DNA from 4 places in the Bacillus sp. URHA0034 genome. Region 1 is predicted to be linked to each of the others. Evidence: a T-box and tRNA genes for the amino acid it is inferred to sense, from the RefSeq annotation. Region 1 holds a T-box; the other regions hold tRNA genes.
What was found. The T-box of region 1 lies ahead of proS (proline--tRNA ligase). A T-box ahead of a tRNA ligase gene usually reads a tRNA of that ligase, here a tRNA-Pro.
Positions count from the first base shown of each region.

Region 2: it encodes a tRNA-Pro, which carries the amino acid that the T-box ahead of proS (proline--tRNA ligase) is inferred to sense. The anticodon was not compared.
Region 3: it encodes a tRNA-Pro, which carries the amino acid that the T-box ahead of proS (proline--tRNA ligase) is inferred to sense. The anticodon was not compared.
Region 4: it encodes a tRNA-Pro, which carries the amino acid that the T-box ahead of proS (proline--tRNA ligase) is inferred to sense. The anticodon was not compared.

Region 1 is NZ_JBWCDK010000002.1:474,104-481,843, forward strand. Features, by position in the region: gene hmpA (NO-inducible flavohemoprotein) at 6-1,220, opposite strand; gene ACZ9EE_RS04660 (DegV family protein) at 1,440-2,288, shown strand; gene ACZ9EE_RS04665 (YdcF family protein) at 2,402-2,992, shown strand; gene ACZ9EE_RS04670 (GNAT family N-acetyltransferase) at 3,040-3,600, opposite strand; gene proS (proline--tRNA ligase) at 4,121-5,551, opposite strand; T-box leader at 5,662-5,882, opposite strand; gene ACZ9EE_RS04680 (hypothetical protein) at 5,985-6,125, shown strand; gene ACZ9EE_RS04685 (cupredoxin domain-containing protein) at 6,241-7,125, shown strand; partial or broken gene ACZ9EE_RS04690 (PepSY-associated TM helix domain-containing protein) at 7,166-7,705, opposite strand.
Region 2 is NZ_JBWCDK010000002.1:2,646,535-2,654,274, forward strand. Features, by position in the region: tRNA gene ACZ9EE_RS14655 (tRNA-Asp) at 392-468, opposite strand; tRNA gene ACZ9EE_RS14660 (tRNA-Met) at 472-545, opposite strand; rRNA gene rrf (5S ribosomal RNA) at 713-828, opposite strand; rRNA gene ACZ9EE_RS14670 (23S ribosomal RNA) at 906-3,841, opposite strand; rRNA gene ACZ9EE_RS14675 (16S ribosomal RNA) at 4,035-5,584, opposite strand; tRNA gene ACZ9EE_RS14680 (tRNA-Gly) at 5,683-5,756, opposite strand; tRNA gene ACZ9EE_RS14685 (tRNA-Pro) at 5,774-5,850, opposite strand; tRNA gene ACZ9EE_RS14690 (tRNA-Arg) at 5,857-5,933, opposite strand; tRNA gene ACZ9EE_RS14695 (tRNA-Leu) at 5,994-6,079, opposite strand; tRNA gene ACZ9EE_RS14700 (tRNA-Leu) at 6,141-6,225, opposite strand; tRNA gene ACZ9EE_RS14705 (tRNA-Lys) at 6,240-6,315, opposite strand; tRNA gene ACZ9EE_RS14710 (tRNA-Gln) at 6,434-6,508, opposite strand; tRNA gene ACZ9EE_RS14715 (tRNA-Glu) at 6,566-6,637, opposite strand; tRNA gene ACZ9EE_RS14720 (tRNA-Ser) at 6,653-6,743, opposite strand; tRNA gene ACZ9EE_RS14725 (tRNA-Asn) at 6,751-6,825, opposite strand; gene ACZ9EE_RS14730 (SprT family protein) at 6,945-7,415, opposite strand; gene cmpA (cortex morphogenetic protein CmpA) at 7,515-7,628, shown strand; gene ACZ9EE_RS14740 (Tex family protein) at 7,707-7,740, opposite strand, start outside.
Region 3 is NZ_JBWCDK010000002.1:2,807,829-2,815,568, forward strand. Features, by position in the region: rRNA gene ACZ9EE_RS15540 (23S ribosomal RNA) at 1-195, opposite strand, end outside; rRNA gene ACZ9EE_RS15545 (16S ribosomal RNA) at 401-1,950, opposite strand; tRNA gene ACZ9EE_RS15550 (tRNA-Ala) at 2,116-2,191, opposite strand; tRNA gene ACZ9EE_RS15555 (tRNA-Pro) at 2,208-2,284, opposite strand; tRNA gene ACZ9EE_RS15560 (tRNA-Arg) at 2,293-2,369, opposite strand; tRNA gene ACZ9EE_RS15565 (tRNA-Leu) at 2,387-2,475, opposite strand; tRNA gene ACZ9EE_RS15570 (tRNA-Gly) at 2,483-2,554, opposite strand; tRNA gene ACZ9EE_RS15575 (tRNA-Leu) at 2,585-2,669, opposite strand; tRNA gene ACZ9EE_RS15580 (tRNA-Lys) at 2,713-2,788, opposite strand; tRNA gene ACZ9EE_RS15585 (tRNA-Thr) at 2,939-3,011, opposite strand; tRNA gene ACZ9EE_RS15590 (tRNA-Val) at 3,034-3,109, opposite strand; rRNA gene rrf (5S ribosomal RNA) at 3,117-3,232, opposite strand; rRNA gene ACZ9EE_RS15600 (23S ribosomal RNA) at 3,316-6,251, opposite strand; rRNA gene ACZ9EE_RS15605 (16S ribosomal RNA) at 6,457-7,740, opposite strand, start outside.
Region 4 is NZ_JBWCDK010000002.1:2,326,897-2,334,636, forward strand. Features, by position in the region: gene ACZ9EE_RS13220 (sugar phosphate isomerase/epimerase family protein) at 1-553, opposite strand, end outside; gene ACZ9EE_RS13225 (LacI family DNA-binding transcriptional regulator) at 750-1,715, shown strand; gene ACZ9EE_RS13230 (Cof-type HAD-IIB family hydrolase) at 1,883-2,674, shown strand; tRNA gene ACZ9EE_RS13235 (tRNA-Ile) at 3,169-3,242, opposite strand; tRNA gene ACZ9EE_RS13240 (tRNA-Gly) at 3,247-3,320, opposite strand; tRNA gene ACZ9EE_RS13245 (tRNA-Cys) at 3,332-3,405, opposite strand; tRNA gene ACZ9EE_RS13250 (tRNA-Gln) at 3,413-3,487, opposite strand; tRNA gene ACZ9EE_RS13255 (tRNA-His) at 3,505-3,580, opposite strand; tRNA gene ACZ9EE_RS13260 (tRNA-Asp) at 3,622-3,698, opposite strand; tRNA gene ACZ9EE_RS13265 (tRNA-Met) at 3,703-3,776, opposite strand; tRNA gene ACZ9EE_RS13270 (tRNA-Ser) at 3,953-4,045, opposite strand; tRNA gene ACZ9EE_RS13275 (tRNA-Met) at 4,136-4,209, opposite strand; tRNA gene ACZ9EE_RS13280 (tRNA-Ser) at 4,380-4,472, opposite strand; tRNA gene ACZ9EE_RS13285 (tRNA-Met) at 4,484-4,560, opposite strand; tRNA gene ACZ9EE_RS13290 (tRNA-Pro) at 4,584-4,660, opposite strand; tRNA gene ACZ9EE_RS13295 (tRNA-Arg) at 4,670-4,743, opposite strand; tRNA gene ACZ9EE_RS13300 (tRNA-Val) at 4,757-4,832, opposite strand; tRNA gene ACZ9EE_RS13305 (tRNA-Glu) at 4,871-4,945, opposite strand; rRNA gene rrf (5S ribosomal RNA) at 4,987-5,102, opposite strand; rRNA gene ACZ9EE_RS13315 (23S ribosomal RNA) at 5,186-7,740, opposite strand, start outside.

The DNA.
Region 1 (7,740 bases):
ATTCTCTATTCTTCTAAATTCCCCATTGGTCCAAAGAACTCAAAGTGAATTCTGCTTTCATTGACACCTAATTCTTTTAGAGAACGATTGATGGATTTCATAAATGGTACTGGTCCGCAGAAATAAAAGTCTGCATCCTCAAGCGATACATTTTCTTGAAGCCACTCACGAGTTACATACCCCTCAACATCAAATCGTTTGTTTAGGCGGTCCTCTTCTGTAGGGGCATCATAAAAAATATATGACTTCACATTATCGAGACCAGATAATTCTTTAACTTCATCGCCTAGGGCATGAACATTGCTATTTGCTGCTGCATGGACAAACGTTACCTGACGTCCCGGCTGCACTTCCACAACTGTTTTCAGCATACTCATCATTGGTGTTAAGCCAACGCCTCCACTTAATAACACAACAGGAGTAGTTTTTTTAATATCAAGGATAAAATCACCTGCGGGTGCACTGATTTTAAGAATATCTCCTTCACTCACCTTGTCATGTAAGTAATTAGAAACCATTCCATCAGGATTTGCTGTTCCAGTCTCTTTTTTAACACTGATGCGGTAATAACCTCTGCCAGGGGCATCTGACAGACTATATTGGCGGATATGGGTAAACCTTTCTCCCTCAATTTCTAGTTTAATACTAATATACTGACCAGGGATGAAACCAGCGATTTCGCGTTTATCTTCTGGTTTTAAATAGAAAGATGTTATGACGTCACTTTCCATTACTTTGCGGTCAACAACAAAGTTACGGAAACCGCTCCAGCCCCCCTGTTGGTGTGTGGCTTCATCATACATTTCAGCTTCCACACTGATAAAAGCGTCTGCAATTAAATTGTAAGCTTGAGCCCAAGCATCGATAATTTCATCTGTTGCCGCTTCACCCAAAACATCCTTAATGGCCATTAATAAATGTTTTCCGACAATTGGATAATGTTCTGGTTTAATACCAAGACTTCTATGTTTATGGGCTATTTGTTTTACTACTGGCAGGATCGCTTCAAGATTATCAATATACATGGCAGCAGCATATACCGTTCCGGCAAGAGCCTTTTGCTGTCTTCCCTGTTTTTGATTTGCATGATTGAATATATTTAATAATTCTGGATGGTTTCCAAACATTAATTGATAAAAGCGAGTGGTGATGGTTTCTCCATGCTTTTCTAATACCGGTACTGTTGATTTGATAATATCGATTGTATTTTGATCTAACATAATTAAACACTCCTTATTTAGTTATCACTATATCCATAGTGATTATATGAAATAAATGGTCGCAACTAAGTGATTCAAATCACACTTTTATATATTTAAATAACAACTCCAGTGATTTTCACAAAATGTTCAAAGTTTAATATGACAAATATAACTAGTGAAACTGTTTTCAATATAGTAATGTTAATTATATTGAAAGTATTTACCGGAGGAAAAGATATGAGCAAATCAAAAATTGCATGGATTACAGACACAACTGCTTCTCTTAGCAAAGAATTTATTGAGAAACATCATATATATGTCATTCCCTTACACGTTGTCATTAACGATGAGTTTTATAAAGAAACGATTGATATAACGGAACAAGAATTTTATGAGCGGATGAAAAATGAGGAAGGAAAGTTTCAGTCGTCTCAACCTTCCATTAACGATTTTGTTGAACTTTATAAAAAATTGAAAGAAGACTATGATTTTGGGATCGCCATACATGCCTCCAGTGTATTAACAGGGACCTATCAGTCCTCCGTTATGGCGGCTGATATGGAAGATTTCAAGCTTTTCGCCATTGATTCGCAGATTGGTTCCTATCCTCTTTCTTTTTTAATCGAGAAAGGGATAGAACTAGTTGAGCAAGGTATGGATGCTGAGGAAGTGGTTGATAGGCTAAATGCGATGAGGGAGAATACCCGTTTGTATTTGATTCCATCTAATTTGGACCAGCTTCACAAAAGCGGGCGAGTCTCAGGCAGTCAAAAGATATTGGCTTCTTTGTTTAATATTAAACCGATTCTAGCAATTGAAAACGGCTCTGCCCAGATAAAGGACAAAGTTAGGACAGAAAAGAAGGTTTTAGCTTGGCTGGCAGCTACGTTAAAAGAAGATCTTGACACGAAAATAGTAAAAAAGGTCGCGATTGTTCATGCGAATGATCTGAAAAAAGCAGCTGAGGTTGAGAAATACATTAATGACAGCTTTCCAGCAATTGAAACAGAAGTCATGATGCTCATTACGGTTGCAGGTGTCCATACTGGTGTAGGGACAATAGGTCTTTCGTGGGTGTGTGAGTGAGTATATCGTTATTCAAGGCACATAGAATTCATGTGCCTTTTCTTTTCGGAACAAAAATTGTAATATTATGGTATTGTCTAATATAGAAAAATACTAAAATAGGATTTGAGAAAATGACGAAAAACAAACGACTTTTATGGATAATTGGTTTCTTGACAATAATGGGGATTATTTATATTAGTTTTTTACAAGTAAAGATAATCCATTATAGCCAACTAAAAGCACCAAAGGATGCTGATTATTTGATTGTTCTCGGGGCGAGGGTTAAAGGTGTGGAGCCTTCTTTGGTGTTAGCCAAGAGGATCAATGCTGCAGCAAAGTATCTAAAAGAAAATAGGGGTACCGTGGTTATTGCGTCAGGCGGCAAAGGACCTGGTGAGGACATTTCGGAAGCCGAGGCCATTAAGAGAGAGTTAGTTAACCAAGGTATTAACAAATCTCGAATCCTATTAGAAAACCGTTCGACGGATACATATGAAAATATAGAATTCTCGAAAAAACTCATTCCTGCACAACTCGATTATGGCCTTGTAGTAACGAACACCTTCCATATGTATCGTGCCCTTTCCATTGCACATTACAAGGGTGTGAGGGTGGATGGTCTAGCTGCTCCTACCCCCTGGTCCGCTGTTTTAAAATCATACTCACGCGAATATCTGGCCATTACTAAATTCTTTTTAGAAAGATATATACTAGGTTTCTAGTAATGAAAACTCGACTAGTGAGAACTCTAGTCGAGTTTTCTTCTGCCCTATTGTGTTTTTGCGTAGATACAAGTATCACGGATTTCTTGGCGATCTGCAGAAATACTGTCATTTTTTAGGATTCCTTCTAAGGGAAATCCTAATTTCTCAGGAATAGCGCGACTTTTTGTATTTCTACTGTCACATCGAATTTCTACCCGTTTTGCGTTTAGTTCATGAAAGGCAAAGTCAGTAATTGCTTGAGTAGACTCCGTAATATAGCCTTTTCCGCTTTGTCTGGTATCGATCCAGTAGCCGATTTCGAATTTTGGTATGTTCCAATCCATGCGATGCAAACCTGTTGCACCGATAAACCCGCCTGTTTCCCGGTCAAAGATATGTAGTCTTAGGTCCTCTCTGGTTAAAAATTTCGCATGTGCGTCGCGCATGTTGGCCTCGACCTCTTGCTCGGTTTGATCTCTATTGGCCCATGGCATCCACGGTTTCAGTTCTTCTAAAGATGCCTGCATAGCTTCAAAGACCACTTTTCCATCTTCAGGCATCGGCTTTCGAATATATAGTCTTTCAGTATAAATTTCTTCAGGAAATTCCATTAAAATTGGTTTCATTTAGCTACAACCCCCTTCTGAATCATTAAAATTCGCTATAGGTCTTTAGTTTTCCTTTTTTATAGGGGTCAATTTGAGATATCTATTGCAAAAATTCACTAGATATTACGACGCAAGTTCTTAGAAAAGTATCATGTGGACATGTTGCTCTATTTTTTTCTATGTAGTGTCCTCATGAACCTGTCATGTGGACAGGTTCCTCGTTTTTTCTTCTTGGATTGTCCTCATGAACCCCTCATGAGGCCAAGTTCCTCGGTTTCTTCTCTTAGATTGTCCTCATGAACCCGTCATGTGGACAGGTTCCTCGGTTTCTTCTCTTACTTTGTCCTCATGAAACCCTCAGGTGGACAGGTTCCACGGTTTCTTCTCTTACTTTGTCCTCATGAACCTGTCATGTGGACAGGTTCCTCGTTTTTTTCTCTTGGATTGTCCGCATGAACCCGTCATGCCTCAACATGCCTGTTTTTTGTCCACTATAATATAAAAAGACTCTCCCACAATGGAAGAGCCTTCACAGGTTTTAGTAAGCCTTTGCCCAATAAACCATTCTTTCTGTTTCTTTACCGCAGCATACACATTTATCCGCCACTTTTTCTTGCTCAAACGGTATACAACGAGAAGTTGCTCCTGTATCTTCTTTGATCTTTTCCTCACAGGCTAAATCTCCGCACCACATAGCTTTGATAAACCCTGGTTTCGCTTCAAGGCTATCCTTTAACTCCCCAAGAGTCGTCGCAACCGAAGTTCTCTCTTCACGATGATTTAATGCCTTATTGTAAAGGTTTGACTGGATATCTTCTAATAATTCAACCAGTTTTGTTTCTAACTCGTCTATAGAAACAACAACCTTTTCTAATGTATCCCTGCGAACCAAGACAACCTGCTTATTTTCAATATCCTTAGGTCCGACTTCAAGACGAACAGGGATCCCTTTCATTTCGTACTCATTGAACTTCCAGCCTGGTTTTTTATCGCTGGCATCAATATCAACACGAGCAACAGAAGCTAGAGACTTTTTCAACTCATAAGCAAAATCAAGCACGCCTTCTTTATGCTGTGCAATCGGAACAATCATCACTTGAGTTGGCGCAGCTTTTGGAGGTATGACCAAACCGCGGTCGTCACCGTGAACCATGATCAATGCACCGATGATTCTGGTTGTAAAGCCCCATGATGTTTGATGAACATACTGCAGTTTTCCTTCTTTGTCTGTATACTGAATGTTAAACGCTTCAGCAAACCCAGTACCAAAGTGATGGGAAGTTCCGGATTGTAATGCTTTTCCATCATGCATTAAGCTTTCAATCGTAAAAGTAGCCTTTGCTCCTGCAAACTTTTCTTTTTCCGTTTTTTGGCCCTTCACAACAGGAATCGCAAGAATTTCTTCACAAATAGCTGCATATACATTTAACATTTTAATCGTTTCTTCCATTGCCTCTTCATCCGTTGCATGGGCCGTATGACCTTCCTGCCATAAGAATTCTAATGTTCTTAAGAATGGACGTGTGGTTTTTTCCCAACGGACGACGTTAGCCCATTGATTATATAGTTTCGGGAGGTCCCGATACGAGTGGATGATATTGCTATAGTGCTCACAGAATAATACCTCTGATGTTGGGCGCACCACTAAACGTTCTGTTAAAGGCTCAGAACCGCCGTGTGTTACCCAGGCTACCTCAGGAGCAAAGCCCTCAACATGATCTTTTTCCTTTTGAAGCAGGCTTTCTGGGATGAATAATGGCATATAAACATTTTCATGCCCTGTTTCTTTAATACGTCGGTCTAACTCGTTTTTAATGTTATCCCATAAGGCATAGCCATAAGGACGGATAATCATCGAACCGCGAACACTTGAATAATCAATTAAATCTGCTTTCGTTACAACATCTGTGTACCACTGGGCGAAATCCTCGTCCATACTGGTTACATCTTTTACAAATTCCTTTGCCATTTTGACACCCCATTAATTTTTTAAATAGAAAGTTTTAGAATTTGAGTTCCAGCCCATACGCCGCTAAACGGGCGATTACACTTTTAAATATAAAAAGGCCTTGATCCTAAAAAAGGGACCAAGGCCTGGCGGTACCACCCTAAATTCATAAAGCAAAAGCTTTAAACTCTCTCGCATGATAACGGATTTTATCCGCATGTATCTTCAAGTAATAATCCGATACAGAACTCGTGAGGCAGGTTCAATTGATTGTCTTAAGAAACCTCACACCACTGGTTTCCTCTCTTGGTAAGACCCGAGTCAATTTACTAATCCCCGTCAACGTTTCAAATAGTATTTTTGAAAAAATTATATATTTCTCTATAATAAAAGTCAAATAAATTATGGATTATTCTACTCTTTAAGCTAAAATTAGGATAAAAGGGGTAAAAGGATGACAAAAGAAAAGGACGAAATAGTACAAGAAGAAGCAGAAAAAGAAATTTTACTCGAATATATGAAACTTCAAAATGAAGCCCTAAAAAGAATTTATAAAAATACTTTGGATAAAGACAAAACCAACGGTCATTCTTGATAAGAGTCATAAAACGTTCATATAAATCACAGAAAATACAAATTACAATCCATTTTTTACATTTATAATACTCTTATGTTGTTTAATTATTAAGGCACATAAGAGGAGACAAAGCATGAATATATTTTCTATTATTTCAGCCGCTTTTGTGGCCATCGGCACAGGCTATTCCATTTATCTAGTTTATCGAAATAAAAGCAAACTGAACAATACTCCAGGCATCCTGGTAAGTATGGTCATTGCGGTGATCACTGGTTTACTTACTGGAACCATCAATGGGCTGGTTTCCGGTGAGACCTTCCTGACAGTAGGAATCAGCATGATTATTGGCTTCGTCGTTGGTTTCTTAGCCGGACATCCGGTTGGGATCTTAGCGATATTGATGGGAGCAATATCTGGTTTAATGGGCGGGATAAATGGCGCTATTCTTGGACTTTTCCTCCAGTACATTAACCCGGCAATTTTGCTTGGTATCTTATTAGGATTTTATGTTGTCATTATCGGCTTTGTTATTGTGTATATCCATGTGACGACTAACAGCAAATTTTCGATCAACACAGAAGAGCTGTCACCTTTTGCCATAATCGGTGGTGGCATTGTCCTAGTTTCTTTGTTCCTGTTTATGTACAGCAGTGACATGGTAAAGTTTCCTGGTAAAAGCGAAACTGCTCAAACTCAAGCATCACAAGAAACGAGTACAGTCCCGACAGAAATAAATGTAAGCGGAGATCTTGCTCCAAAAGTCAAAATGATGGTAACCGATAAAGGTTATTCCCCTAACGTGATCCGGGTCAAAAAAGGTGTTCAGGTGGAACTTGAAATTACCAATCCATTAGACAGCAGTAACTGCTTATCTACCTTTATGATACCAGATTTGAACATTAATAATATAAAATTGAAGACGGGAACGACAAAACTGTCATTCGCCTCAGATAATAAAGGTGAATACATATTCAGTTGTGGAATGCAAATGTTTAAAGGGAAAATTATTGTCGAATAAACAAAGACGCACACGAGCAAGCCTCGTGTGCATTTTTTTATCAGATATCACTACACATATCCGTTTGTAGTTTTTTTCGCTTCCCTTCCGCACCTAGGACCCTAATTGATAGGTAGATTCCCGTACCTGTTAAAGCGATCATGGCAAGCGCAACTAAATCTATTAACCATTTAATATCGGTATTGCCAATACGGCCTTCATGCAGACCACGGATGATTCCCATAACTGAGGTTTGTCCAAATCTTTCTCTGTTCATTATGCCAGCTGGAAAATTCCCACTTCCACTAAAATTGCCGCGTCCTTGAAACTGGCCATTTCTATTAAACCTTTGGTATTGATTACCATTTTGCCCTTGTGGTTGACCGGCAGTTTGTCCAGAATTCTGCGTCATACCTTGTCTTGCTTGTCCCTGATTGGTCTGACCGTTATTAAATTGGTTTTGATTCATTTGACCTGGTTGAAAATTGCCCCTGCCACCCTCCATTGATGTTTGTCCAATTAACCATGGTTCATTCATCAATAGACCTGTAATCGACTCCATAAAGATAAAAATAGACGCAATTAAACCAATCCATAAATGAGCTTTTCTAGTACTTCATCTGTTTTTCTCCCTTC
Region 2 (7,740 bases), 2.2 Mb from region 1:
ATATATTAAAAAACTGTCCAATAGAACCTCTTTATTGGACAATATCATCAAATTTCTTAGGTTAAATGTCCATTGGATCCTCTCTAATGGACATTTTCTTCAAAGCTCTTTGAAAATTTGTCCATTAGATGCAACTCTATTAGATAAATCTTTCCCATTTCCTAATAGAATGTCCATTAGAACATTCCTATTGGACAAATTCATCGGACTTTAAAAAATCGTCCATTAAAGATAAACAGGTCGGTTTAAGAAAGATGAAGGAAGGTGTGGTTTATCTTTAGAATTTTAAGAGTCTTCTTTAAAAAATGTTCATAAAGGTATTTCACTTTTTACTCTGTATTTTAAGGCAAAAAAAAAGACGAAACCATGTTTCGACTAGTTTTAATAAATATGGCGGTCTGGACGGGACTCGAACCCGCGACCTCCTGCGTGACAGGCAGGCATTCTAACCAACTGAACTACCAGACCAAATTGCGGGGGCAGGATTTGAACCTACGACCTTCGGGTTATGAGCCCGACGAGCTACCAGACTGCTCCACCCCGCGATAATAAAAGTTATAAAGTTTGGAATATGCTCCATGTTTTGTTACTGACTGTCCCCATCTCAGAAAGCTTATTCAAGCAGCAGCTCGATGGGTACAACTCGCAGATTATTCATTGTAGCAACGCTCGTTGCTTCACCCCGCGATAATAAAATTTTTTAAAATAAACAGCCCGGCAACGTCCTACTCTCACAGGGACAAAGTCCCAACTACCATCGGCGCTGAGAAGCTTAACTTCCGTGTTCGGTATGGGAACGGGTGTGACCTTCTCGCCATAATTGCCAGACTATTTAATTAGAGAGATCGTTCTCTCAAAACTAGATAATGTGTAGAAGAAGTAAAAACGAGTTCGCCTTATAGACTATGGTTAAGTCCTCGATCGATTAGTATCAGTCAGCTCCACATGTCGCCACGCTTCCACCTCTGACCTATCAACCTGATCATCTTTCAGGGATCTTACTAGCTTGACGCTATGGGAAATCTCATCTTGAGGGGGGCTTCATGCTTAGATGCTTTCAGCACTTATCCCGTCCGCACATAGCTACCCAGCGATGCCTTTGGCAAGACAACTGGTACACCAGCGGTGCGTCCATCCCGGTCCTCTCGTACTAAGGACAGCTCCTCTCAAATTTCCTGCGCCCACGACGGATAGGGACCGAACTGTCTCACGACGTTCTGAACCCAGCTCGCGTACCGCTTTAATGGGCGAACAGCCCAACCCTTGGGACCGACTACAGCCCCAGGATGCGATGAGCCGACATCGAGGTGCCAAACCTCCCCGTCGATGTGGACTCTTGGGGGAGATAAGCCTGTTATCCCCGGGGTAGCTTTTATCCGTTGAGCGATGGCCCTTCCATGCGGAACCACCGGATCACTAAGCCCGACTTTCGTCCCTGCTCGACTTGTAGGTCTCGCAGTCAAGCTCCCTTGTGCCTTTACACTCTACGAATGATTTCCAACCATTCTGAGGGAACCTTTGGGCGCCTCCGTTACTCTTTAGGAGGCGACCGCCCCAGTCAAACTGCCCACCTGACACTGTCTCCCACCCCGATAAGGGGTGCGGGTTAGAATTTCAATACAGCCAGGGTAGTATCCCACCGACGCCTCCACCGAAGCTGGCGCTCCGGCTTCTCAGGCTCCTACCTATCCTGTACAAGCTGTACCAAAATTCAATATCAGGCTACAGTAAAGCTCCACGGGGTCTTTCCGTCCTGTCGCGGGTAACCTGCATCTTCACAGGTACTATAATTTCACCGAGTCTCTCGTTGAGACAGTGCCCAGATCGTTACGCCTTTCGTGCGGGTCGGAACTTACCCGACAAGGAATTTCGCTACCTTAGGACCGTTATAGTTACGGCCGCCGTTTACTGGGGCTTCGATTCAGAGCTTCGCGTGAGCTAACCCCTCCTCTTAACCTTCCAGCACCGGGCAGGCGTCAGCCCCTATACTTCGCCTTGCGGCTTCGCAGAGACCTGTGTTTTTGCTAAACAGTCGCCTGGGCCTATTCACTGCGGCTCTTCGAGGCTATGAACCCCAAAGAGCACCCCTTCTCCCGAAGTTACGGGGTCATTTTGCCGAGTTCCTTAACGAGAGTTCTCTCGCTCACCTTAGGATTCTCTCCTCGCCTACCTGTGTCGGTTTGCGGTACGGGCACCTTTTATCTCGCTAGAGGCTTTTCTTGGCAGTGTGGAATCAGGAACTTCGGTACTATATTTCCCTCGCTGTCACAGCTCAGCCTTCGCGAGAAGCGGATTTTCCTGCTTCTCAGCCTAACTGCTTAGACACACATATCCAACAGTGCGCTTACCCTATCCTCCTGCGTCCCCCCATCACTCAAACGATAAAGAGGTGGTACAGGAATATCAACCTGTTGTCCATCGCCTACGCCTTTCGGCCTCGGCTTAGGTCCCGACTAACCCTGAGCGGACGAGCCTTCCTCAGGAAACCTTAGGCATTCGGTGGATGAGATTCTCACTCATCTTTCGCTACTCATACCGGCATTCTCACTTCTAAGCGCTCCACCAGTCCTTACGGTCTAGCTTCAACGCCCTTAGAACGCTCTCCTACCACTGACACCAACGGTGTCAATCCACAGCTTCGGTGATACGTTTAGCCCCGGTACATTTTCGGCGCAGAGTCACTCGACCAGTGAGCTATTACGCACTCTTTAAATGGTGGCTGCTTCTAAGCCAACATCCTGGTTGTCTAAGCAACTCCACATCCTTTTCCACTTAACGTATACTTTGGGACCTTAGCTGGTGGTCTGGGCTGTTTCCCTTTTGACTACGGATCTTATCACTCGCAGTCTGACTCCCACGGATAAGTCTTTGGCATTCGGAGTTTGTCTGAATTCGGTAACCCGATGAGGGCCCCTAGTCCAAACAGTGCTCTACCTCCAAGACTCTTACTACGTGAGGCTAGCCCTAAAGCTATTTCGGAGAGAACCAGCTATCTCCAAGTTCGATTGGAATTTCTCCGCTACCCACACCTCATCCCCGCACTTTTCAACGTGCGTGGGTTCGGGCCTCCATCCAGTGTTACCTGGACTTCACCCTGGACATGGGTAGATCACCTGGTTTCGGGTCTACGACCACATACTAAATACGCCCTATTCAGACTCGCTTTCGCTGCGGCTCCGTCTCTTCAACTTAACCTTGCATGTAATCGTAACTCGCCGGTTCATTCTACAAAAGGCACGCTATCACCCATTAACGGGCTCTAACTACTTGTAGGCACACGGTTTCAGGAACTATTTCACTCCCCTTCCGGGGTGCTTTTCACCTTTCCCTCACGGTACTGGTTCACTATCGGTCACTAGGGAGTATTTAGCCTTGGGAGATGGTCCTCCCTGCTTCCGACCGGATTTCACGTGTCCGGCCGTACTCAGGATCCACTCAGGAGGGAACGAAGTTTCAACTACAGGGCTTTTACCTTCTATGACGGGCCTTTCCAGACCGCTTCATCTACCCCGTTCCTTTGTAACTCCATGTAGAGTGTCCTACAACCCCAAGAGGCAAGCCTCTTGGTTTGGGCTAATCCCGTTTCGCTCGCCGCTACTTAGGGAATCGCGTTTGCTTTCTCTTCCTCCGGGTACTTAGATGTTTCAGTTCCCCGGGTCTGCCATCAATACCCTATGTATTCAGGTAAAGATACTGCTCCATTACGAGCAGTGGGTTTCCCCATTCGGAAATCTCCGGATCAAAGCTTACTTACAGCTCCCCGAAGCATATCGGTGTTAGTCCCGTCCTTCATCGGCTCCTAGTGCCAAGGCATTCACCGTGCGCCCTTTCTAACTTAACCTAAAAGGTTTACTCTATTTAAAATAGAGAGAAAAACTAAAATGGCGATTTTACTCGGTTTTTACTTGGTTTCTTCTATACGATTATCTAGTTTTCAAAGAACGAATATACTCTTGAGAGATTGTACTCTCAAAACTAAACAAACAAAAAACGGTCAACTTCTTATCAGTCCATAAGGACTGCATTATCCTTAGAAAGGAGGTGATCCAGCCGCACCTTCCGATACGGCTACCTTGTTACGACTTCACCCCAATCATCTGTCCCACCTTAGGCGGCTGGCTCCTTACGGTTACCCCACCGACTTCGGGTGTTACAAACTCTCGTGGTGTGACGGGCGGTGTGTACAAGGCCCGGGAACGTATTCACCGCGGCATGCTGATCTGCGATTACTAGCGATTCCGGCTTCATGTAGGCGAGTTGCAGCCTACAATCCGAACTGAGAATGGTTTTATGGGATTGGCTAGGCCTCGCGGCTTTGCTGCCCTTTGTACCATCCATTGTAGCACGTGTGTAGCCCAGGTCATAAGGGGCATGATGATTTGACGTCATCCCCACCTTCCTCCGGTTTGTCACCGGCAGTCACCTTAGAGTGCCCAACTGAATGCTGGCAACTAAGATCAAGGGTTGCGCTCGTTGCGGGACTTAACCCAACATCTCACGACACGAGCTGACGACAACCATGCACCACCTGTCACTCTGTCCCCCGAAGGGGAAATTCCTATCTCTAGGAGTGTCAGAGGATGTCAAGACCTGGTAAGGTTCTTCGCGTTGCTTCGAATTAAACCACATGCTCCACCGCTTGTGCGGGCCCCCGTCAATTCCTTTGAGTTTCAGCCTTGCGGCCGTACTCCCCAGGCGGAGTGCTTAATGCGTTAGCTGCAGCACTAAAGGGCGGAAACCCTCTAACACTTAGCACTCATCGTTTACGGCGTGGACTACCAGGGTATCTAATCCTGTTTGCTCCCCACGCTTTCGCGCCTCAGCGTCAGTTACAGACCAGAAAGCCGCCTTCGCCACTGGTGTTCCTCCACATCTCTACGCATTTCACCGCTACACGTGGAATTCCGCTTTCCTCTTCTGCACTCAAGTCCCCCAGTTTCCAATGACCCTCCACGGTTGAGCCGTGGGCTTTCACATCAGACTTAAAGGACCGCCTGCGCGCGCTTTACGCCCAATAATTCCGGACAACGCTTGCCACCTACGTATTACCGCGGCTGCTGGCACGTAGTTAGCCGTGGCTTTCTGGTTAGGTACCGTCAAGGTACCGGCAGTTACTCCGGTACTTGTTCTTCCCTAACAACAGAGCTTTACGACCCGAAGGCCTTCATCGCTCACGCGGCGTTGCTCCATCAGACTTTCGTCCATTGTGGAAGATTCCCTACTGCTGCCTCCCGTAGGAGTCTGGGCCGTGTCTCAGTCCCAGTGTGGCCGATCACCCTCTCAGGTCGGCTACGCATCGTCGCCTTGGTGAGCCGTTACCTCACCAACTAGCTAATGCGCCGCGGGCCCATCTGTAAGTGTCAGCCGAAACCGACTTTCAGCTTTCCCTCATGAGAGGAAAAGGATTATCCGGTATTAGCACCGGTTTCCCGGTGTTATCCCAGTCTTACAGGCAGGTTGCCCACGTGTTACTCACCCGTCCGCCGCTAACCAACAGGAGCAAGCTCCTATTGATTCGCTCGACTTGCATGTATTAGGCACGCCGCCAGCGTTCGTCCTGAGCCAGGATCAAACTCTCCAAGAAAGTTGATTAGCTCATTTTGTTACGTTGGCTTCATTTCGTAAGAAATGAATATTATTGTTTGTTGACGTTTTTGTTTGTTTAGTTTTCAAAGAACAATTTGGAGCGGGTGATGGGAATCGAACCCACTACATCAGCTTGGAAGGCTGAGGTTTTACCAGTAAACTACACCCGCATAATATGAATTTTGAATGGTCGGGAAGACAGGATTCGAACCTGCGACCCCTTGGTCCCAAACCAAGTGCTCTACCAAGCTGAGCTACTTCCCGTATATATGGCGCGCCCGAAAGGAGTCGAACCCATAACCTTCTGATCCGTAGTCAGACGCTCTATCCAATTGAGCTACGGGCGCATTTTGTTAAGCAACTTTTAAAGTATAACAAATCCAATTGAGATTGTCAATAACTTTTTTTGGTGCGGCCGAGAGGACTTGAACCTCCACGGGGTTGCCCCCACTAGGCCCTCAACCTAGCGCGTCTGCCATTCCGCCACGACCGCATTTATTTAGCGACAGAATCAATAATAACATCTAACTCCATCTATTTCAAGAGGAAATTAATGGTGCGGGTGAAGGGAGTCGAACCCCCACGCCTTGCGGCGCCAGATCCTAAGTCTGGTGCGTCTGCCAATTCCGCCACACCCGCATATGATAATCGAATGGTGAGCCATGAAGGACTCGAACCTTCGACCCTCTGATTAAAAGTCAGATGCTCTACCAACTGAGCTAATGGCTCATTCTAAGATGATTTCCTAAAACTGATTTGTGGTAGATCAAACGCCCTCTTCTTCGCAGACTCGCTCGTTGCTCTACCGACTGAGCTACTGGCTCATTCTAAGATAAAAAATCACAAATGGCTGGGCTAGCTGGATTCGAACCAACGCATGTCGCAGTCAAAGTGCGATGCCTTACCGCTTGGCTATAGCCCAATAAGGTTTTAAAATTTAAGAAACAGGAAATGAAACAGAGTCACTCCCCGTCCCTGATGACCCCTACGGGATTCGAACCCGTGTTACCGCCGTGAAAGGGCGGTGTCTTAACCGCTTGACCAAGGGGCCGAAACAAAAAATATATGGCGGAGAAGGAGGGATTTGAACCCTCGCGCCGGTCACCCGACCTACACCCTTAGCAGGGGCGCCTCTTCAGCCTCTTGAGTACTTCCCCATATAAATGGCTCCGCAGGTAGGACTCGAACCTACGACCGATCGGTTAACAGCCGATAGCTCTACCACTGAGCTACTGCGGAATAGTCAACATTATCTTTTCAATAAGGCATTTGCCCTATCGACTCTTTACATTATAAAGACCTATAACTATAAAGTCAATATTATTTTACATAAAGATTTTAACCATATTATCACAGAATTATAATTGAATTTCTTTAACTTTTAACAATTTCCCTCTGCACTTCCCACATACGTACTTTGAAGTATTAATACTTCTTTTTCTTTGATACGTAAGCTGACAGTTTGAGCATTGATAAATTAGTACTTTTTTTGCTGTTTGTTTTGCCTTCCTTTCAGGCAGCTGATTGCAAAATCGGGGTCCTCCTACCTTTTTTAATAAAAGCTTAAAATCTTGGTCCTTGTGCTGATATCCTCTGCCTTCAAGATGGAGGTGATAATGGCAGAGCTCGTGCTTGATGATACCAATTAACTCCTTTTCACCAAGCTGTTCTAGATACTTTTTATTAATTTCAATATTATGAGTGCCTAAAAGATATCTTCCCCCGGTTGATCGTAACCTCGGATTAAACAATGCCATATGTTTAAACGGTTTACTAAAGAAATCAAGAGATATCTTTTCTACTAATAATTGCAGTTCCCGCTGCTCCATTTTTACAGTTCCCCACTTTCCAGCGAACATGACAACCTATTATAGCATATATTGTATATACCTTTAATGAATGATGTACTTTTCGGGAGGTTTTACACTATGCCAACTTGGTTACAAAACCAAATGAAAAGGGCTTTCTATGAGAAGGACCGCTATCAGATTAAGCTGCTAAACCAGTGCTGGTTTTTTTACAGAAAAAAACACTGCTCCTAAAAGCAGTGTTCCTCTAATTACGGCGCCTCTAGTCCCCGAGCCTCTCTCGGGGCCAAAGGCGCTTTCCCTATCTTAATCTTAAGATGGCGGCAGCATGGTTAAAGCAACTCGG
Region 3 (7,740 bases), 2.3 Mb from region 1:
AGTTCCCCGGGTCTGCCATCAATACCCTATGTATTCAGGTAAAGATACTGCTCCATTACGAGCAGTGGGTTTCCCCATTCGGAAATCTCCGGATCAAAGCTTACTTACAGCTCCCCGAAGCATATCGGTGTTAGTCCCGTCCTTCATCGGCTCCTAGTGCCAAGGCATTCACCGTGCGCCCTTTCTAACTTAACCTAAAAGGTTTTACTCTATTTAATAGAGAGAAAAACTAAAATGGCGATTTTACTCGGTTTTTACTTGGTTTCTTCTATACGATTATCTAGTTTTCAAAGAACGATTAAAAAAAGCTTTGAGAGAATTGCACTCTCAAAACTAAACAAACAGAAAACCATCAAACAAACGTTTTTGTCTGGCTCATATGTCCAGCTTATATCCTTAGAAAGGAGGTGATCCAGCCGCACCTTCCGATACGGCTACCTTGTTACGACTTCACCCCAATCATCTGTCCCACCTTAGGCGGCTGGCTCCTTGCGGTTACCCCACCGACTTCGGGTGTTACAAACTCTCGTGGTGTGACGGGCGGTGTGTACAAGGCCCGGGAACGTATTCACCGCGGCATGCTGATCCGCGATTACTAGCGATTCCGGCTTCATGTAGGCGAGTTGCAGCCTACAATCCGAACTGAGAATGGTTTTATGGGATTGGCTAGGCCTCGCGGCTTTGCTGCCCTTTGTACCATCCATTGTAGCACGTGTGTAGCCCAGGTCATAAGGGGCATGATGATTTGACGTCATCCCCACCTTCCTCCGGTTTGTCACCGGCAGTCACCTTAGAGTGCCCAACTGAATGCTGGCAACTAAGATCAAGGGTTGCGCTCGTTGCGGGACTTAACCCAACATCTCACGACACGAGCTGACGACAACCATGCACCACCTGTCACTCTGTCCCCCGAAGGGGAAATTCCTATCTCTAGGAGTGTCAGAGGATGTCAAGACCTGGTAAGGTTCTTCGCGTTGCTTCGAATTAAACCACATGCTCCACCGCTTGTGCGGGCCCCCGTCAATTCCTTTGAGTTTCAGCCTTGCGGCCGTACTCCCCAGGCGGAGTGCTTAATGCGTTAGCTGCAGCACTAAAGGGCGGAAACCCTCTAACACTTAGCACTCATCGTTTACGGCGTGGACTACCAGGGTATCTAATCCTGTTTGCTCCCCACGCTTTCGCGCCTCAGCGTCAGTTACAGACCAGAAAGCCGCCTTCGCCACTGGTGTTCCTCCACATCTCTACGCATTTCACCGCTACACGTGGAATTCCGCTTTCCTCTTCTGCACTCAAGTCCCCCAGTTTCCAATGACCCTCCACGGTTGAGCCGTGGGCTTTCACATCAGACTTAAAGGACCGCCTGCGCGCGCTTTACGCCCAATAATTCCGGACAACGCTTGCCACCTACGTATTACCGCGGCTGCTGGCACGTAGTTAGCCGTGGCTTTCTGGTTAGGTACCGTCAAGGTACCGGCAGTTACTCCGGTACTTGTTCTTCCCTAACAACAGAGCTTTACGACCCGAAGGCCTTCATCGCTCACGCGGCGTTGCTCCATCAGACTTTCGTCCATTGTGGAAGATTCCCTACTGCTGCCTCCCGTAGGAGTCTGGGCCGTGTCTCAGTCCCAGTGTGGCCGATCACCCTCTCAGGTCGGCTACGCATCGTCGCCTTGGTGAGCCGTTACCTCACCAACTAGCTAATGCGCCGCGGGCCCATCTGTAAGTGTCAGCCGAAACCGACTTTCAACTTTTCCTCATGAGAGGAAAAGGATTATCCGGTATTAGCACCGGTTTCCCGGTGTTATCCCAGTCTTACAGGCAGGTTGCCCACGTGTTACTCACCCGTCCGCCGCTAATCAACAGGAGCAAGCTCCTATTGATTCGCTCGACTTGCATGTATTAGGCACGCCGCCAGCGTTCGTCCTGAGCCAGGATCAAACTCTCCGAGAAAGTTGATTTAGCTCATTTTGTTACGTTGGCTTCATTTCGTAAGAAATGAATATTATTGTTTGTTGACGTTTTTGTTTGTTTAGTTTTCAAAGAGCAATCGTCGTTTATGCGACTTTTATATATTAACAAAGTAATTTTACATTGTCAATACCATTTTAATTTATTTGGTGGAGTCTAGGGGGATCGAACCCCTGACCTCCTGCGTGCAAAGCAGGCGCTCTCCCAGCTGAGCTAAGACCCCGAAATAATTAAATAAATGGTCGGGAAGACAGGATTCGAACCTGCGACCCCTTGGTCCCAAACCAAGTGCTCTACCAAGCTGAGCTACTTCCCGATAAATAATGGCGCGCCCGAAAGGAGTCGAACCCATAACCTTCTGATCCGTAGTCAGACGCTCTATCCAATTGAGCTACGGGCGCATTATTCATTTCTTAAATGGTGCCGAGGACCGGAATCGAACCGGTACGGTAGTCACCTACCGCAGGATTTTAAGTCCTGTGCGTCTGCCAGTTCCGCCACCCCGGCATTTGAGAGCGGAAGACGGGATTCGAACCCGCGACCCCCACCTTGGCAAGGTGGTGTTCTACCACTGAACTACTTCCGCGTATATGGTACTTATTTTCTCTCACAAAAATGGTGCGGGTGAAGGGAGTCGAACCCCCACGCCTTGCGGCGCCAGATCCTAAGTCTGGTGCGTCTGCCAATTCCGCCACACCCGCAATATTATCTTATCGCAAAAAATTATTTCATTCGTAAAACCTATGGTGAGCCATGAAGGACTCGAACCTTCGACCCTCTGATTAAAAGTCAGATGCTCTACCAACTGAGCTAATGGCTCTTATGAAGATGATTCCCTACAACTAATTTGTGGTAGGTCAGATGCTCAAAAGAACTTGCGTTCTTTCTCGCAGATTGCCCGCAGAAGCTGATTCACAGAAGTTTGCAATCTGCTCTACCAACTGAGCTAATGGCTCGTACAAAGAAAAGGTGCCGGCGAGAGGACTTGAACCCCCAACCTACTGATTACAAGTCAGTTGCTCTACCAATTGAGCTACCCCGGCGTCGTAAAGTAAGGAAAAAATATGGTGGAGGATGACGGGATCGAACCGCCGACCCTCTGCTTGTAAGGCAGATGCTCTCCCAGCTGAGCTAATCCTCCATATAAAGCCTGGCAACGTCCTACTCTCACAGGGACAAAGTCCCAACTACCATCGGCGCTGAGAAGCTTAACTTCCGTGTTCGGTATGGGAACGGGTGTGACCTTCTCGCCTTAATTACCAGACTTATGAAATTAGAGAGATCGTTCTCTCAAAACTAGATAATATAGAAGAAATTCGTAAAAACGAGTTATTCGCTTTAAAAAATATGGTTAAGTCCTCGATCGATTAGTATCAGTCAGCTCCACATGTCGCCACGCTTCCACCTCTGACCTATCAACCTGATCATCTTTCAGGGATCTTACTAGCTTGACGCTATGGGAAATCTCATCTTGAGGGGGGCTTCATGCTTAGATGCTTTCAGCACTTATCCCGTCCGCACATAGCTACCCAGCGATGCCTTTGGCAAGACAACTGGTACACCAGCGGTGCGTCCATCCCGGTCCTCTCGTACTAAGGACAGCTCCTCTCAAATTTCCTGCGCCCACGACGGATAGGGACCGAACTGTCTCACGACGTTCTGAACCCAGCTCGCGTACCGCTTTAATGGGCGAACAGCCCAACCCTTGGGACCGACTACAGCCCCAGGATGCGATGAGCCGACATCGAGGTGCCAAACCTCCCCGTCGATGTGGACTCTTGGGGGAGATAAGCCTGTTATCCCCGGGGTAGCTTTTATCCGTTGAGCGATGGCCCTTCCATGCGGAACCACCGGATCACTAAGCCCGACTTTCGTCCCTGCTCGACTTGTAGGTCTCGCAGTCAAGCTCCCTTGTGCCTTTACACTCTACGAATGATTTCCAACCATTCTGAGGGAACCTTTGGGCGCCTCCGTTACTCTTTAGGAGGCGACCGCCCCAGTCAAACTGCCCACCTGACACTGTCTCCCACCCCGATAAGGGGTGCGGGTTAGAATTTCAATACAGCCAGGGTAGTATCCCACCGACGCCTCCACCGAAGCTGGCGCTCCGGCTTCTCAGGCTCCTACCTATCCTGTACAAGCTGTACCAAAATTCAATATCAGGCTACAGTAAAGCTCCACGGGGTCTTTCCGTCCTGTCGCGGGTAACCTGCATCTTCACAGGTACTATAATTTCACCGAGTCTCTCGTTGAGACAGTGCCCAGATCGTTACGCCTTTCGTGCGGGTCGGAACTTACCCGACAAGGAATTTCGCTACCTTAGGACCGTTATAGTTACGGCCGCCGTTTACTGGGGCTTCGATTCAGAGCTTCGCGTGAGCTAACCCCTCCTCTTAACCTTCCAGCACCGGGCAGGCGTCAGCCCCTATACTTCGCCTTGCGGCTTCGCAGAGACCTGTGTTTTTGCTAAACAGTCGCCTGGGCCTATTCACTGCGGCTCTTCGAGGCTATGAACCCCAAAGAGCACCCCTTCTCCCGAAGTTACGGGGTCATTTTGCCGAGTTCCTTAACGAGAGTTCTCTCGCTCACCTTAGGATTCTCTCCTCGCCTACCTGTGTCGGTTTGCGGTACGGGCACCCTTTTATCTCGCTAGAGGCTTTTCTTGGCAGTGTGGAATCAGGAACTTCGGTACTATATTTCCCTCGCTGTCACAGCTCAGCCTTCGCGAGAAGCGGATTTTCCTGCTTCTCAGCCTAACTGCTTAGACGCACATATCCAACAGTGCGCTTGCCCTATCCTCCTGCGTCCCCCCATCACTCAAACGATAAAGAGGTGGTACAGGAATATCAACCTGTTGTCCATCGCCTACGCCTTTCGGCCTCGGCTTAGGTCCCGACTAACCCTGAGCGGACGAGCCTTCCTCAGGAAACCTTAGGCATTCGGTGGATGAGATTCTCACTCATCTTTCGCTACTCATACCGGCATTCTCACTTCTAAGCGCTCCACCAGTCCTTACGGTCTAGCTTCAACGCCCTTAGAACGCTCTCCTACCACTGACACCAACGGTGTCAATCCACAGCTTCGGTGATACGTTTAGCCCCGGTACATTTTCGGCGCAGAGTCACTCGACCAGTGAGCTATTACGCACTCTTTAAATGGTGGCTGCTTCTAAGCCAACATCCTGGTTGTCTAAGCAACTCCACATCCTTTTCCACTTAACGTATACTTTGGGACCTTAGCTGGTGGTCTGGGCTGTTTCCCTTTTGACTACGGATCTTATCACTCGCAGTCTGACTCCCACGGATAAGTCTTTGGCATTCGGAGTTTGTCTGAATTCGGTAACCCGATGAGGGCCCCTAGTCCAAACAGTGCTCTACCTCCAAGACTCTAACTACGTGAGGCTAGCCCTAAAGCTATTTCGGAGAGAACCAGCTATCTCCAAGTTCGATTGGAATTTCTCCGCTACCCACACCTCATCCCCGCACTTTTCAACGTGCGTGGGTTCGGGCCTCCATCCAGTGTTACCTGGACTTCACCCTGGACATGGGTAGATCACCTGGTTTCGGGTCTACGACCACATACTCATACGCCCTATTCAGACTCGCTTTCGCTGCGGCTCCGTCTCTTCAACTTAACCTTGCATGTAATCGTAACTCGCCGGTTCATTCTACAAAAGGCACGCTATCACCCATTAACGGGCTCTAACTACTTGTAGGCACACGGTTTCAGGAACTATTTCACTCCCCTTCCGGGGTGCTTTTCACCTTTCCCTCACGGTACTGGTTCACTATCGGTCACTAGGGAGTATTTAGCCTTGGGAGATGGTCCTCCCTGCTTCCGACCGGATTTCACGTGTCCGGCCGTACTCAGGATCCACTCAGGAGGGAACGAAGTTTCAACTACAGGGCTTTTACCTTCTATGACGGGCCTTTCCAGACCGCTTCATCTACCCCGTTCCTTTGTAACTCCATGTTGAGTGTCCTACAACCCCAAGAGGCAAGCCTCTTGGTTTGGGCTAATCCCGTTTCGCTCGCCGCTACTTAGGGAATCGCGTTTGCTTTCTCTTCCTCCGGGTACTTAGATGTTTCAGTTCCCCGGGTCTGCCATCAATACCCTATGTATTCAGGTAAAGATACTGCTCCATTACAAGCAGTGGGTTTCCCCATTCGGAAATCTCCGGATCAAAGCTTACTTACAGCTCCCCGAAGCATATCGGTGTTAGTCCCGTCCTTCATCGGCTCCTAGTGCCAAGGCATTCACCGTGCGCCCTTTCTAACTTAACCTAAAAGGTTTTACTCTATTTAATAGAGAGAAAAACTAAAATGGCGATTTTACTCGGTTTTTACTTGGTTTCTTCTATACGATTATCTAGTTTTCAAAGAACGATTAAAAAAAGCTTTGAGAGAATTGCACTCTCAAAACTAAACAAACAGAAAACCATCAAACAAACGTTTTTGTCTGGCTCATATGTCCAGCTTATATCCTTAGAAAGGAGGTGATCCAGCCGCACCTTCCGATACGGCTACCTTGTTACGACTTCACCCCAATCATCTGTCCCACCTTAGGCGGCTGGCTCCTTGCGGTTACCCCACCGACTTCGGGTGTTACAAACTCTCGTGGTGTGACGGGCGGTGTGTACAAGGCCCGGGAACGTATTCACCGCGGCATGCTGATCCGCGATTACTAGCGATTCCGGCTTCATGTAGGCGAGTTGCAGCCTACAATCCGAACTGAGAATGGTTTTATGGGATTGGCTAGGCCTCGCGGCTTTGCTGCCCTTTGTACCATCCATTGTAGCACGTGTGTAGCCCAGGTCATAAGGGGCATGATGATTTGACGTCATCCCCACCTTCCTCCGGTTTGTCACCGGCAGTCACCTTAGAGTGCCCAACTGAATGCTGGCAACTAAGATCAAGGGTTGCGCTCGTTGCGGGACTTAACCCAACATCTCACGACACGAGCTGACGACAACCATGCACCACCTGTCACTCTGTCCCCCGAAGGGGAAATTCCTATCTCTAGGAGTGTCAGAGGATGTCAAGACCTGGTAAGGTTCTTCGCGTTGCTTCGAATTAAACCACATGCTCCACCGCTTGTGCGGGCCCCCGTCAATTCCTTTGAGTTTCAGCCTTGCGGCCGTACTCCCCAGGCGGAGTGCTTAATGCGTTAGCTGCAGCACTAAAGGGCGGAAACCCTCTAACACTTAGCACTCATCGTTTACGGCGTGGACTACCAGGGTATCTAATCCTGTTTGCTCCCCACGCTTTCGCGCCTCAGCGTCAGTTACAGACCAGAAAGCCGCCTTCGCCACTGGTGTTCCTCCACATCTCTACGCATTTCACCGCTACACGTGGAATTCCGCTTTCCTCTTCTGCACTCAAGTCCCCCAGTTTCCAATGACCCTCCACGGTTGAGCCGTGGGCTTTCACATCAGACTTAAAGGACCGCCTGCGCGCGCTTTACGCCCAATAATTCCGGACAACGCTTGCCACCTACGTATTACCGCGGCTGCTGGCACGTAGTTAGCCGTGGCTTTCTGGTTAGGTACCGTCAAGGTACCGGCAGTTACTCCGGTACTTGTTCTTCCCTAACAACAGAGCTTTACGACCCGAAGGCCTTCATCGCTCACGCGGCGTTGCTCCATCAGACTTTCGTCCATTGTGGAAGATTCCCTACTGCTGCCTCCCGTAGGAGTCTGGGCCGTGTCTCAGTCCCAGTGTGGCCGATCACCCTCTCAGGTCGGCTACGCATCGTCGCCTTGGTGAGCCGTTA
Region 4 (7,740 bases), 1.9 Mb from region 1:
CATATGGCGCCAGTTTTTGAAGTGCTTCCTCTACATCCTGGTTTGAATAATACCAGTTTCCTGCATCAAAGGTCATTTTGACAGGCACACTTTGGTCGACAGCGTTTTCAAAAAAAGCCTGTAAATGCTGAACACTTCCTCCATGAGGTGTCTGATCATTTTCAACCAGAAGTTGTATATCCTTTTGCTTCGCCAAGAATTCTCCTAGCTCGGCTATATTTGATTTATCTTGCTGAAAATGTCCTAACGAAACCTTAACCCACTTTGCACCAAGAATAACAGCTTCTTGAAAAATATAATTCAATTGATCTTCGTTTAACTGGTAATCTTCTTTCCAGCATTCAATTGGAGCAGAATATACAGTGAAAAGTCCATATCGGTCAATTTCACTCTTTATTTTACCAAGCGGTAAGACTACTGCTGGTAATAATTCACGGCGAATCTCTATTCCATAAGCTCCGGCTTCAGCTATCAGTTTGACAAATGACGCTTGACCGTTAGTAGTCACTTCGATGCTGTCAAAGGCATTTAACGGGATAATTACATTATTCATAATAAAGACCCTTTCTAGATGAACATTCTTCTAAAACATTTTGGTAAACCGATTTAGTAAATCGATTTATCTGTATTATAAACTAGATGTAAGCGTTTTTGCAACCTGAATTTTTAAAAATGTTTCAGTTTATGTAGAATGCCTGCTGTTTGTACTATAATCGTATTAACTAAGTACTTAATAAGAAGGTGATGAGATGACAAACATTAGGGATTTAGCCAAGATGGCTGGAGTTTCTGTAACTACAGTTTCAAGGGTGTTAAATAACCACCCCTATGTAAGTGAGGAAAAAAGACATAAGGTCTTAGCAGCCATTAAGGAAAGTAATTATCAGCCGAATATTAATGCTGTCCATTTAAGCATGGGCAAGACCTTTCTTGTTGGTGTGGTTGTTCCCTTTATTGACCATCCTTACTTTTCTCTATTAATAAAGGGCATCGCTGCAGAAGCATTAAGACATAACTATAAGCTGGTCTTATTTCAGACCAATTATGAAAAGGATAAAGAACTTGAAGCCCTGCAAATGATTAAACAAAAGCAGATTGATGGCCTAATTATTTGTTCAAGAATCTCCAGCTGGGATTTAATTGAAGAATATTTATCATATGGACTGATCACTTTATGTGAAGATACCAGAGGCAGGGATGTCTCTTCAACGTTTGTTGACCATTATCAAGGTTTCATGACAGCTCTTGAATACCTATACCAGAAAGGGCATCGTAAAATTGGCTATTGCATCTACCGCAGTTCGGGTACAAATAGCAAAAATAGAGCATTGGCCTATCAGGATTTTATTGAAAAATATCAGCTGTCCTATCATCCTGAATATATTATGACTGACTGTCTTCAATTTGAAGATGGAAATAAAGTAATAGACCGGATTCAGCAATTGTCTAATCCTCCAACTGCTATGCTGCTAACAAGCGATGAGGTTGCGGCAGGTATTGTTACCAGTGCCGCAAAAAGAAAAATCTCCATCCCAGGGGATCTCGCGATTATTGGTTTTAACAATCAGCCAATCGCCCAAATGATGCGGATCACGACGATTGAAATTCCTCTTATCGAGATCGGCAAGAAACTTTTTCTTCAGGTAGTTAGCGAAAGTAAAGAGGCCTTCCATCAAGAGATACCAGCTACATTAATTGAACGTGAAACTGTTTAAGTTTTGTTAAGACTTGACCTTGAGGCTCAGGTCTTTTTTTATAATTCCCTTGACCTGAAACGCGTTTCATAAAATATGATTTAGTTGCAAGACCTGCAATTACCGTCGGCGTGATCTAATTCATTAGAGCGTAACGACGGTGTTGTATCTTACCGGGGGTGGATGGATTGACAAAACCAATTGTTTTTTTTGATATTGATGGAACGTTATTAGATGATAAAAAGGTAATTCCAGAGTCTACGAAGAAAGCGGTTCGGCAGCTTCAGGATAAAGGGATTCAGACTGTCATTGCGACTGGGCGTGTCCCTAAGATGTTTTACTGGATTCAAAAGGAACTTAACATTGATTCTTATGTTTCCATGAACGGACAATATGTGGTGTACCAAGGAAAAGAGGTCTACTCCAATCCAATTGACCCTTGTGTCCTGCAATCCATGTCTGCTATGACGTTTCACAACGGCCATGCCTTAGCATATTGCAGTCATGAGGATTATAAAGTAAATGAAAAAAACCATCCGTTTATTGAAGCTAGCTTCGACTCCTTGATGATGCCCTATCCCGAGGTAGATAAAGATTATTTTAATCAATTGTCGATCTATCAAGGTCATTTATACTGCAGCGAAAAGGATGCGACACGTTATATCGATCGCTTCGCTGATTTCAGTTTCGTAAAATGGCATGATGTTGCCTACGATATTCTCCCACGCGGCGCATCTAAAGCAGTCGGGATTCGTAAACTTCTAGAAGTATTAGGTATTGAAAAAGAAAATGCCTTTGCCTTTGGGGATGGATTAAATGACATTGAGATGTTAACAACGGTAGGAACAGGAGTAGCGATGGGGAATGCTGTGCCAGAAGCAAAAGCAGCGGCGGATGTCATTACAACTTCTTCCTCTCAACATGGGATCCTCAATGGACTTATCAAGGTGGGTCTGTTGGAAGAAAGTCTTGCTTTTTAGTACTTACGAGTTAACGAACAGTTCTGGTAACTGTTTTGAAAAATTAGATGCTCATCTCTTTTGTCTTTATGGACGGTTCATGTGGACATATTTTACATATATCTTTCTCTCTTTGTCCTCATGAACTCTTCATGCGGACATATCTAGCTTAAATCCTTCTCTCTTTGTCCTCATGAACTCTTCATGCGGACATATCTTGCTTAAATCTTCCTCTTTTTGTCCTCATGGACGCTTCATGCGGACATATCTTGCTTAAATCTTCCTCTTTTTGTCCTCATGGACGCTTCATGCGGACATATCTTGCTTAAATCTTCCTCTTTTTGTCCTCATGGACGCTTCATGCGGACATATCTTGCTTAAATCTTCCTCTTTTTGTCCTCATGGACGCTCATGCGGACATATCTAGCTTAAATCCTTCTCTCTTTGTCCTCATGAAACAGCTATTCCTTCACGCGAAAAAAACCTGATTTCCATTTGGAAATCAGGTTTTTTAGTGGGCCTAAATGGACTCGAACCATCGACCTCACGCTTATCAGGCGTGCGCTCTAACCAGCTGAGCTATAGGCCCATATTGGAGCGGGTGATGGGAATCGAACCCACTACATCAGCTTGGAAGGCTGAGGTTTTACCAGTAAACTACACCCGCAATATAAATTTTGGAGGCAACACCCGGATTTGAACCGGGGATAGAGGTTTTGCAGACCTCGGCCTTACCACTTGGCTATGCTGCCTTAAAAATGGCTGGGCTAGCTGGATTCGAACCAACGCATGTCGCAGTCAAAGTGCGATGCCTTACCGCTTGGCTATAGCCCAATAGTTTAAAAAGAAAATGGGGCGACTGATGGGAATCGAACCCACGAATGCCTGAACCACAATCAGGTGCGTTAACCACTTCGCCACAATCGCCGAAATATATATCAATAGTAGTCAAGCTACTAGTAAAAAAATGGCGGTCCGGACGGGACTCGAACCCGCGACCTCCTGCGTGACAGGCAGGCATTCTAACCAACTGAACTACCGGACCAAAATTGCGGGGGCAGGATTTGAACCTACGACCTTCGGGTTATGAGCCCGACGAGCTACCAGACTGCTCCACCCCGCGATAATAGAAATTATAAAGTTTGGAAAATGCTCCATGTTTTGTTACTGACTGTCCCCATCTCAGAATGCCTATTCAAGCAGCAGCTCGATGGGTACAACTCGCAGTTTATTCTCGAAGCAACGCTCGTTGCTCCACCCCGCGATAATAAAAGATAAAAATATAAAGTTAAGTAAATATGGAGGAGGAAGAGGGATTCGAACCCCCGCGCGGTTTGACCCGCCTGTCGGTTTTCAAGACCGATCCCTTCAGCCAGACTTGGGTATTCCTCCGTAAAAAAATATGGTAGCTGCGGAGGGGATGAACCCCCAACCTCCTGCGTGACATGCAGGCATTCTAACCAACTGAACTACCGGACCAAATTGCGGGGGCAGGATTTGAACCTACGACCTTCGGGTTATGAGCCCGACGAGCTACCAGACTGCTCCACCCCGCGATAATAGAAATTATAAAGTTTGGAAAATGCTCCATGTTTTGTTACTGACTGTCCCCATCTCAGAATGCCTATTCAAGCAGCAGCTCGATGGGTACAACTCGCAGTTTATTCCTTGAAGCAACGCTCGTTGCTCCACCCCGCGATAATAGAAATATCAAATCAAGTAAATATGGAGGAGGAAGAGGGATTCGAACCCCCGCGCGGTTTGACCCGCCTGTCGGTTTTCAAGACCGATCCCTTCAGCCAGACTTGGGTATTCCTCCGTAAAAAAATATGGTAGCGGCGGAGGGGATCGAACCCCCGACCTTACGGGTATGAACCGTACGCTCTAGCCAGCTGAGCTACACCGCCATAATTAAATTTCAACCTGCGACTGGTCGGGAAGACAGGATTCGAACCTGCGACCCCTTGGTCCCAAACCAAGTGCTCTACCAAGCTGAGCTACTTCCCGTAAAATAAGCGCGCCCGAAAGGAGTCGAACCCATAACCTTCTGATCCGTAGTCAGACGCTCTATCCAATTGAGCTACGGGCGCAAAATAAACTAAATGGTGGAGGATGACGGGATCGAACCGCCGACCCTCTGCTTGTAAGGCAGATGCTCTCCCAGCTGAGCTAATCCTCCGAATTAATGTAAGTTTTTTTCAATATTACGAAAAATCTTGGTGACCCCTACGGGATTCGAACCCGTGTTACCGCCGTGAAAGGGCGGTGTCTTAACCGCTTGACCAAGGGGCCAAATACTAAAATTGGCAAAATAATAGCCCCAAAGGGGCGAAGCCTGGCAACGTCCTACTCTCACAGGGACAAAGTCCCAACTACCATCGGCGCTGAGAAGCTTAACTTCCGTGTTCGGTATGGGAACGGGTGTGACCTTCTCGCCTTAATTACCAGACTTATGAAATTAGAGAGATCGTTCTCTCAAAACTAGATAATATAGAAGAAATTTGGTAAAAACGAGTTTATTCGCTTTAGACTATGGTTAAGTCCTCGATCGATTAGTATCAGTCAGCTCCACATGTCGCCACGCTTCCACCTCTGACCTATCAACCTGATCATCTTTCAGGGATCTTACTAGCTTGACGCTATGGGAAATCTCATCTTGAGGGGGGCTTCATGCTTAGATGCTTTCAGCACTTATCCCGTCCGCACATAGCTACCCAGCGATGCCTTTGGCAAGACAACTGGTACACCAGCGGTGCGTCCATCCCGGTCCTCTCGTACTAAGGACAGCTCCTCTCAAATTTCCTGCGCCCACGACGGATAGGGACCGAACTGTCTCACGACGTTCTGAACCCAGCTCGCGTACCGCTTTAATGGGCGAACAGCCCAACCCTTGGGACCGACTACAGCCCCAGGATGCGATGAGCCGACATCGAGGTGCCAAACCTCCCCGTCGATGTGGACTCTTGGGGGAGATAAGCCTGTTATCCCCGGGGTAGCTTTTATCCGTTGAGCGATGGCCCTTCCATGCGGAACCACCGGATCACTAAGCCCGACTTTCGTCCCTGCTCGACTTGTAGGTCTCGCAGTCAAGCTCCCTTGTGCCTTTACACTCTACGAATGATTTCCAACCATTCTGAGGGAACCTTTGGGCGCCTCCGTTACTCTTTAGGAGGCGACCGCCCCAGTCAAACTGCCCACCTGACACTGTCTCCCACCCCGATCAGGGGTGTGGGTTAGAATTTCAATACAGCCAGGGTAGTATCCCACCGACGCCTCCACCGAAGCTGGCGCTCCGGCTTCTCAGGCTCCTACCTATCCTGTACAAGCTGTACCAAAATTCAATATCAGGCTACAGTAAAGCTCCACGGGGTCTTTCCGTCCTGTCGCGGGTAACCTGCATCTTCACAGGTACTATAATTTCACCGAGTCTCTCGTTGAGACAGTGCCCAGATCGTTACGCCTTTCGTGCGGGTCGGAACTTACCCGACAAGGAATTTCGCTACCTTAGGACCGTTATAGTTACGGCCGCCGTTTACTGGGGCTTCGATTCAGAGCTTCGCGTGAGCTAACCCCTCCTCTTAACCTTCCAGCACCGGGCAGGCGTCAGCCCCTATACTTCGCCTTGCGGCTTCGCAGAGACCTGTGTTTTTGCTAAACAGTCGCCTGGGCCTATTCACTGCGGCTCTTCGAGGCTATGAACCCCAAAGAGCACCCCTTCTCCCGAAGTTACGGGGTCATTTTGCCGAGTTCCTTAACGAGAGTTCTCTCGCTCACCTTAGGATTCTCTCCTCGCCTACCTGTGTCGGTTTGCGGTACGGGCACCTTTTATCTCGCTAGAGGCTTTTCTTGGCAGTGTGGAATCAGGAACTTCGGTACTATATTTCCCTCGCTGTCACAGCTCAGCCTTTACGAGAAGCGGATTTTCCTGCTTCTCAGCCTAACTGCTTAGACGCGCATATCCAACAGCGCGCTTACCCTATCCTCCTGCGTCCCCCCATCACTCAAACGATAAAGAGGTGGTACAGGAATATCAACCTGTTGTCCATCGCCTACGCCTTTCGGCCTCGGCTTAGGTCCCGACTAACCCTGAGCGGACGAGCCTTCCTCAGGAAACCTTAGGCATTCGGTGGATGAGATTCTCACTCATCTTTCGCTACTCATACCGGCATTCTCACTTCTAAGCGCTCCACCAGTCCTTACGGTCTAGCTTCAACGCCCTTAGAACGCTCTCCTACCACTGACACCAACGGTGTCAATCCACAGCTTCGGTGATACGTTTAGCCCCGGTACATTTTCGGCGCAGAGTCACTCGACCAGTGAGCTATTACGCACTCTTTAAATGGTGGCTGCTTCTAAGCCAACATCCTGGTTGTCTAAGCAACTCCACATCCTTTTCCACTTAACGTATACTTTGGGACCTTAGCTGGTGGTCTGGGCTGTTTCCCTTTTGACTACGGATCTTATCACTCGCAGTCTGACTCCCACGGATAAGTCTTTGGCATTCGGAGTTTGTCTGAATTCGGTAACCCGATGAGGGCCCCTAGTCCAAACAGTGCTCTACCTCCAAGACTCTTACTACGTGAGGCTAGCCCTAAAGCTATTTCGGAGAGAACCAGCTATCTCCAAGTTCGATTGGAATTTCTCCGCTACCCACACCTCATCCCCGCACTTTTCAACGTGCGTGGGTTCGGGCCTCCATCCAGTGTTACCTGGACTTCACCCTGGACATGGGTAGATCACCTGGTTTCGGGTCTACGACCACATACTAATACGCCCTATTCAGACTCGCTTTCGCTGCGGCTCCGTCTCTTCAACTTAACCTTGCATGTAATCGTAACTCGCCGGTTCATTCTACAAAAGGCACGCTATCACCCATTAACGGGCTCTAACTACTTGTAGGCACACGGTTTCAGGAACTATTTCACTCCCCTTCCGGGGTGCTTTTCACCTTTCCCTCACGGTACTGGTTCACTATCGGTCACTAGGGAGTATTTAGCCTTGGGAGATGGTCCTCCCTGCTTCCGACCGGATTTCACGTGTCCGGCCGTACTCAGGATCCACTCAGGAGGGAACGAAGTTTCAACTAC